DNA from 3 places in the Prochlorococcus marinus str. MIT 9313 genome. Region 2 is predicted to be linked to each of the others. Evidence: predicted binding sites of a transcription regulator. Region 2 holds the regulator's gene; each other region holds the start of a gene.
The links. Region 2 encodes NtcA, which controls nitrogen genes in cyanobacteria. Its sites were predicted from a motif close to GTANCNNNNGNTAC; they were not measured.

Region 1 (2,270 bases), 420 kb from region 2:
GCGAGATGCGGCTGAAGTAAGAGCGCAGCAACAGCAGATGGGTCGCTCTCTTTTGCAGTTATTAGCTGACCTGGGTTATCCTCTCCCTGATGGAGGAGTGGATTTTGGTTGGCCAGTGGCGTGGGCTTGGGCTGGTTTGTCTTGGGAGATAACGCCTTTGGAGGTTGTGCAGGGTTACTTGTTTGGCTGGGTGGCTAATCAGCTCAGTGCGGCCGTGCGTCTTGTTCCGCTTGGGCCAACTGAGGCACAACGGTTGCAGCGTCAGCTTCAGCCGCTGATTGAAATGCAGGCCCGTAGCTTGCTTGATGTGGATCCAAAGCAGCTTTGGTGCGGAGGAGTGGGTTCTGCTATTGCACAGCTCTCCCATGCTGAGCTGTATTCCCGATTATTCCGGAGCTGATGAGTAGCAAACTGCGTTTAGGTGTGGCTGGCCCGGTGGGTTCCGGTAAGACAGCACTAGTGGAGGCAATGTGTCGCCGTCTACGAGATCAGTTGCAATTGGCAGTTGTCACCAACGACATCTATACCCAGGAAGATGCAGAGTTCTTGACGCGTGTTGGAGCTCTTGAGCCAGAGCGTATTCGCGGAGTAGAAACAGGCGGTTGTCCTCATACTGCTATTCGTGAGGATTGTTCGATTAATCGCGCGGCCGTAGAAGATCTGGAGCGAAATTTTCCAGATCTTGATGTTGTGCTTGTTGAGAGTGGTGGCGATAATCTTGCCGCCAGCTTCAGTCCAGAATTGGTGGACCTTTGCATCTATGTGATTGATGTGGCGGCTGGCGACAAGATCCCTCGCAAGGGTGGCCCTGGGATTACACGCTCGGATTTATTGGTGATCAACAAGATTGATCTCGCTGTCCATGTCGGGGCCGATTTGGAAGTGATGAAGCGCGATACGACGCGGATGCGGGGAGAGCGCCCTTGGTGTTTCACCAACTTGCGGAGCGGCGATGGCTTGGAGAGCGTGCTGCACTTTTTGTTGCAACAGCTACCAAATCGCCCTTAGCAATGATCAGCGCAAAGGGCTTTGTATCATTCACTACAGAATCATGCCTGGCTGATCTTTACGTTCCCCAGGCCGCCCGAATAGGCGTGCTCCATATTCTGCCTATCTACGGTTTCAATGAACGTTTCATTCTCCAAGCGCCTTGTGGCTGGCTTCGCCGCAACCGCCGTTGGTGTCAGCATTACGGCTTGCGGTGGTGGTAGTGATAAAACCGCTAATACCGATTTCGACGACACGGTCACGGTTGGTATCCTCCATTCCTTAAGTGGCACCATGGCCATCTCGGAGTCCACCCTTGTGGACACAGAGAAAATGGCGATTGAAGAGATCAACGCTGCCGGTGGTGTTGAAGTTGATGGCAAGAAATACAAGATCGACTACATCGTTGAAGATGGCGCTTCTGATTGGCCAACCTTCGCTGAGAAGTCCAAGAAGTTGATCGATCAAGATAGTGTTCCTGTTGTCTTTGGTGGTTGGACTTCCGCAAGCCGTAAGGCGATGCTGCCGGTTTACGAATCGAAGAATGCATTCCTCTATTACCCGATTCAGTACGAAGGCCAGGAGTGTTCCAATAACATCTTCTACACAGGTGCGACTCCGAATCAGCAGTCGGAGCCTGCAACCAAGTTCATGTTCGAGAAGTCGCCCGCTGCTGGCAAGCCCTTCTTCCTTGTAGGTTCTGATTACGTTTTCCCTCGCACCTCCAATACCATCACTAAGGAGCAGGTCAAAGCTCTAGGTGGCAAAGTGGTTGGAGAGGATTATTTGCCCCTCGGCAACACTGAAGTGGCGCCGATCATTGCCAAGATCAAGAAGGCATTACCTGATGGTGGTGTGATCATCAACACCCTCAATGGTGACCAGAACGTTGCTTTCTTTAAGCAGATTCAGGATGCCGGACTTACTCCTGAAAATGGCTACTACGTGATGAGCTATTCCATCGCGGAAGAAGAGATCAGCACGATCGGGCCTGAGTTCCTTGAGGGACACTATGGGGCTTGGAATTACATGATGTCGATTGATACGCCTGCTTCGAAGAAGTTTGCATCTGACTTCAAGGCCAAATATGGCAATGACCGTCAGGTTGCTGACCCTCAGGAGTCGGCTTACAACATGGTGTATCTGTGGAAAGCTGCGGTCGAGAAGGCCAATAGCTTTGATGACGACAAGGTACGTGAAGCTTTGATCGGAATTGAGTTTGATGCGCCTCAGGGTCCTGTGAAAGTGATGCCAAACCATCACCTGTCCCAGACCGTACGTAT
Region 2 (2,270 bases):
ACTGCTCAAGCTTTCCGGACGCACTCAAGAAATTCAACGCCTCATTGGCCGCAGCCTGCGCGCCGTGATCGACATGGCCGCTCTTGGGGAAACCACCCTGCGAATTGATTGTGACGTCATTCAGGCCGATGCCGGCACACGTACAGCCTCCATCACCGGCGCTTGGATTGCCTTAAAACGAGGCTGCGATCGCTTGCTGGAACAAGGGCTGCTCACGCATCAACCCGTCATCGAGCAAGTTGCTGCAGTATCCGTTGGTTTAGTGGAGAGTTATCCCCTTCTCGACCTCGACTACAGCGAAGACTCCAGGGCTGATGTGGATCTAAACGTGGTAATGGGCTCCAATGGGCACCTATTGGAGCTGCAGGGCACCGCTGAAGGGGCTCCATTCAGCCGGAATCAACTCAACGACTTGCTGAATCTGGCAGAACCCGGCCTGCAACATCTACAAGCCTTCCAACGCTCGGCATTAATGCAAGAAGACTAAAAACCGTCACCATTGCTACATGGTAGTGGAGGTCCACTCCCTAACTTCATATTTCTGCCGTTTGCTGCGCAGCCATGGCCGGCGTCATCCGCGGCTTCAGCCGTTACGCCCAGCAACCCTATGTTCAAGGGTCAGGAAGTATGGCCAACTCGCCTGCTCCACCCCAGAAAACCCTGCTGGAAGTCATCCGTGAACTGGATGGCGCCAGCAACGAAATGGTGGAGCGTTCCAAAACCATCTTCTTTCCTGGCGATCCTGCCGAAAAGGTTTATCTCATTCGACGCGGCGCGGTTCGGCTATCTCGGGTCTATGAATCTGGTGAAGAGATCACCGTGGCATTGCTGCGTGAAAACAGCCTATTTGGAGTGCTCTCTCTACTCACAGGCCATCGCTCGGACCGTTTTTATCACTCCGTAGCCTTCACCCGAGTCGAAATGATCACAGCGCCAGCCACCTCAGTTCGCCAAGCGATCGAAAACGACACCAGCGTGGGGTTACTTCTGCTGCAGGGTCTCTCAAGTCGGATCTTGCAAACCGAGACCATGATCGAGACCCTCACTCACCGCGACATGTCATCAAGGCTTGTGAGTTTCCTGCTAGTCCTCTGCCGGGATTTCGGGGTTCCAGGGGAACAAGGAATCACCATTGACCTGCGCCTCTCACATCAGTCCATCGCTGAAGCAATCGGCTCCACTCGCGTCACCATTACTCGCCTGTTGGGAGACCTGCGCAATTCAGGTCTAGTGCAAATCGATCGCAAGAAAATCACCGTTCTTGATCCGATTGCCCTTGCTAAAAAATTCAACTGATCCCCGTCCCAGTCCAGGATGGTGAAACGGGTTGACACTATTCCTGATCCCACCCGCCCATTGTCGTGACCGGCTGGCTGCTGATCCTCTCCCTACTCGTCCTCGGTGGTGTGCTCTCCACCCTTGGCGATCGACTTGGCAGCCGTGTAGGCAAAGCAAGGCTGAGCCTGTTCAATCTCAGACCGCGAAGGACAGCCGTCTTCATCACCGTTCTCACTGGCAGCCTAATTAGCGCCCTGTCCCTAGGACTGATGCTGCTGGTCAGTCGACAACTGCGAGTAGGACTTTTTGAACTGGATGACCTTCAGGCCAAACTCCAACAAAGCCGTGATGCCCTCAATTCAAGTCGGTCGGCCCAGTTCAATGCCGAGCTGGATCTCAAGCAGGCCAGGTCGGACAGCAATCAGGTTCAGAATGAACTGAAGCAAGCCAAAAAGCGAGCTACCGCCCTTCGCAACGAACTCGCACCACTACAAAAACAAAGACAACAGCTCGAGGCGGAACGAGCTCGTCTCAGTCGCGACATTTCCAAAAAAGATGCCGACATCCGCCGAACGGAAGTTGAACTAGCCAATGTTCGCAGCAGGATTAGCGCGGCTGAAAAAGAACTGAAGCAGCTCGAGACCAACCTCATTGCCTTACGTCGAGGGGATGTTGTGCTGAGCAGTGGGCAGCAACTTGCTGCAGCCACCCTGCGGCTCGATAACCCCAGCCAGGCGAAAGCCGTCATCGACCGCCTACTTCAGGAAGCAAACCTGGAGGCTTTTCGACGCGTACGTCCCGGTGAAGAAGCCAATCGACAGATCCTGCTCGTGCCACGCACCGACATCAACCGCATCGAACAGATCATCCGAAAGCCAGGCACCTGGGTGGTCTATGTGCGCTCTGCCGCAAACGTGTTGCGTGGTGAGAACGTGGTGTATGCCTTCCCGGATGCTCGCCAAAATATCAACATCGTCCGACAAGGCGAAGTT
Region 3 (2,270 bases), 800 kb from region 2:
CCCTCTCAAACAAACTCAAACGACTATCTCGAGAATTCCCCTCTCTGCGCTTCGCAGTATGCAGGGTTCAAGGAAGAACCTGGCAAAGGATCTCCCTAAGAAGGGCTCTAGCCCTGAACCCACAAGCCTAAAACCCTATTTCCAACCTGATTGAGCCATCAACTGAATCGCCTTGGAATTATTCGCTCCGAGCTGGCTAATCGTGACCCGATCGGGGCGGAAAGTGCCGAACTTTTTGAGTTCTAACGACGTGCCATAGCCATTCAACGGATGTTCATAGGTGGGGCCAGCCATGCCTTGACTGCCATCGGGTGAAGCAAGAAATTCAAGCAACTCAATCGCCTCCTTCTTATTCTTTGCATACCTAGCCAACCCACCAGCACTGACATTGACGTGAGCGGGATCAGGTGTGATTACCGTGAGCTTATTAGCAAGAGCCTTGTCTTTCGATCCGCTCACACCAGCACGCATCCGCGCAACATAGTAGTGATTAACGATGCCAACGCCGCAGATGCCTTGTGACACAGCACGAGCCAGGGAGACATCTCCTCCAAAGTAAGGCTGGGAAACGTTAGAGATCATTCCCTGTAACCAACTCTTGGTTGCCGCCTCACCGCGCAACACAAGCTGATCAGCGACTAACGATTGGTTGTAGACGTTGTTGCGCTTGCGTAGACACACCTTCCCTTGAAGTGAGGGACTAGCCAAATCGGCATAAGTGCGAATACTGCCGACGTTCACCTTCGATGGATTGGCAACAATCACCCGCACGCGACGGGTCAGGCCATACCAACGACCTCGCGGATCGCGATAGGCACTGGGGACTTCGCTATCCAATTTTGCTGAGCGCGAAGGTTGCAAAAGACCCTCTTTTGCTGCATTACTAATCCGTGCAGCATCAACAAGGATGATCACATCGGCCTGAGAGTTTGCCCCCTCTCGTTTAAGACGCTCTAACAATGAAATCCCAGAAGATTCGATCAGCCGAACCTTGATCCCTGTTTGCTCGGAAAATTTCTTATAAATTTGACGATCAGTGTTGTAGTGCCGACCTGAATAAACACGTACTTCTCGAGCATTCGCAACACCGTTTTGGCTGAATCCAGTGCCAAGGGCGAGAACGGCCGCCAAGCCTGAATACGTAAGACGCGCCTTCAAACCCATTGCCAACAAACCATTAACGTTGCAAGCCTCACCCTATTGAGAGCACTCAAAGCCTCCTTGCGCATTCCATACCAGCTGCTGTAACAAATGATGCGCTCACGACCCAAGAGGCTCAACGCTCTGATGATGGAATTTCCTCAGCAATCTCTATGGAGCCCCTGACCCATCCATTGCTTGATGAGGCAACTGTGAGCCAATTGCGTGCAACTCTCTTGGCTGACGAAACCTCATGGCAGGACGGACGTAAAACAGCGGGCTATCAAGCAGCCGAAGTCAAGAACAACCTCCAGCTGGATCGCAACTCAAAAACCGCCAAAGAAAACAGCCAGCTGGTGATTAAGCAGCTCGAATCGGATCCGCTTGTGAAGAGCTTTGCCTTGCCAAGGCACATCCACGGGGTGATGTTCAGTCGGTCCGGCATTGGCCAGGGCTATGGAATGCATGTCGACAATGCCTACATGAGCTCAGGGCGTAGCGACCTCTCCTTCACGCTGTTTCTAAACGAGCCAGAAAGTTACGAGGGGGGGGCTCTGTGCATTCAAACCTTGCAAGACAGCAAACAAGTGAAGCTGCCAGCTGGCCAGGTGATCATTTATCCCAGCACAAGCCTGCATGCCGTGGAAACAGTCACTGCTGGTGAACGGCTGGTTTGTGTTGGCTGGATCCAGAGCTACATCAGCAGCAATGAAGACCGCACTATTCTGTTTGGCCTCAATGCTGGTGCCCGCGCCCTTCTTGCCGAGCATGGCCGTTCACCAGAACTGGACTTGATCTTTCAGGCCTACACCAACCTGCTCAGGCGCCTCGGCAGCTGAAGCCAGAGTCATTTGATACCAAGCCAAGTAACGAATCGCCAAACAATGGTGGCGTGGAGGAGCCAAAATGTATGTAGATTCACTTATCTGCAAAGCATGAGTAAAAAGTCTCCTGTAGCAATATTTCTTGCAGCTTCTGCACTGCTGGCGGCAAACGCACTTCAGCCAAATCTCAGTCACGCTGGCGAAGGCGGTGAAGGTGATATGGGTGGACTGAAAGAGTGGACCACTGATCAAGACATCGATGCTGAAAGCAAACCTGATGAAGATGCGAAGAAAGCTGCCAAAAAA

Region 1: a site for NtcA is predicted at 1,032-1,045, ahead of urtA (urea ABC transporter substrate-binding protein). Genes of this name have one in related genera too.
Region 3: a site for NtcA is predicted at 1,245-1,258, ahead of AKG35_RS01510 (Fe2+-dependent dioxygenase). Genes of this name have one in related genera too.

Annotation. Positions count from the first base shown of each region.
Region 1 covers NC_005071.1:2,356,309-2,358,578, reverse strand. The annotation lists gene AKG35_RS11895 (urease accessory protein UreF) at 1-400, shown strand, start outside; gene ureG (urease accessory protein UreG) at 400-1,008, shown strand; gene urtA (urea ABC transporter substrate-binding protein) at 1,126-2,270, shown strand, end outside.
Region 2 covers NC_005071.1:1,938,984-1,941,253, forward strand. The annotation lists gene rph (ribonuclease PH) at 1-487, shown strand, start outside; gene ntcA (global nitrogen regulator NtcA) at 562-1,296, shown strand; gene AKG35_RS09815 (DUF3084 domain-containing protein) at 1,362-2,270, shown strand, end outside.
Region 3 covers NC_005071.1:324,767-327,036, reverse strand. The annotation lists gene AKG35_RS01515 (Fe(3+) ABC transporter substrate-binding protein) at 136-1,164, opposite strand; gene AKG35_RS01510 (Fe2+-dependent dioxygenase) at 1,314-1,979, shown strand; gene AKG35_RS01505 (hypothetical protein) at 2,076-2,270, shown strand, end outside.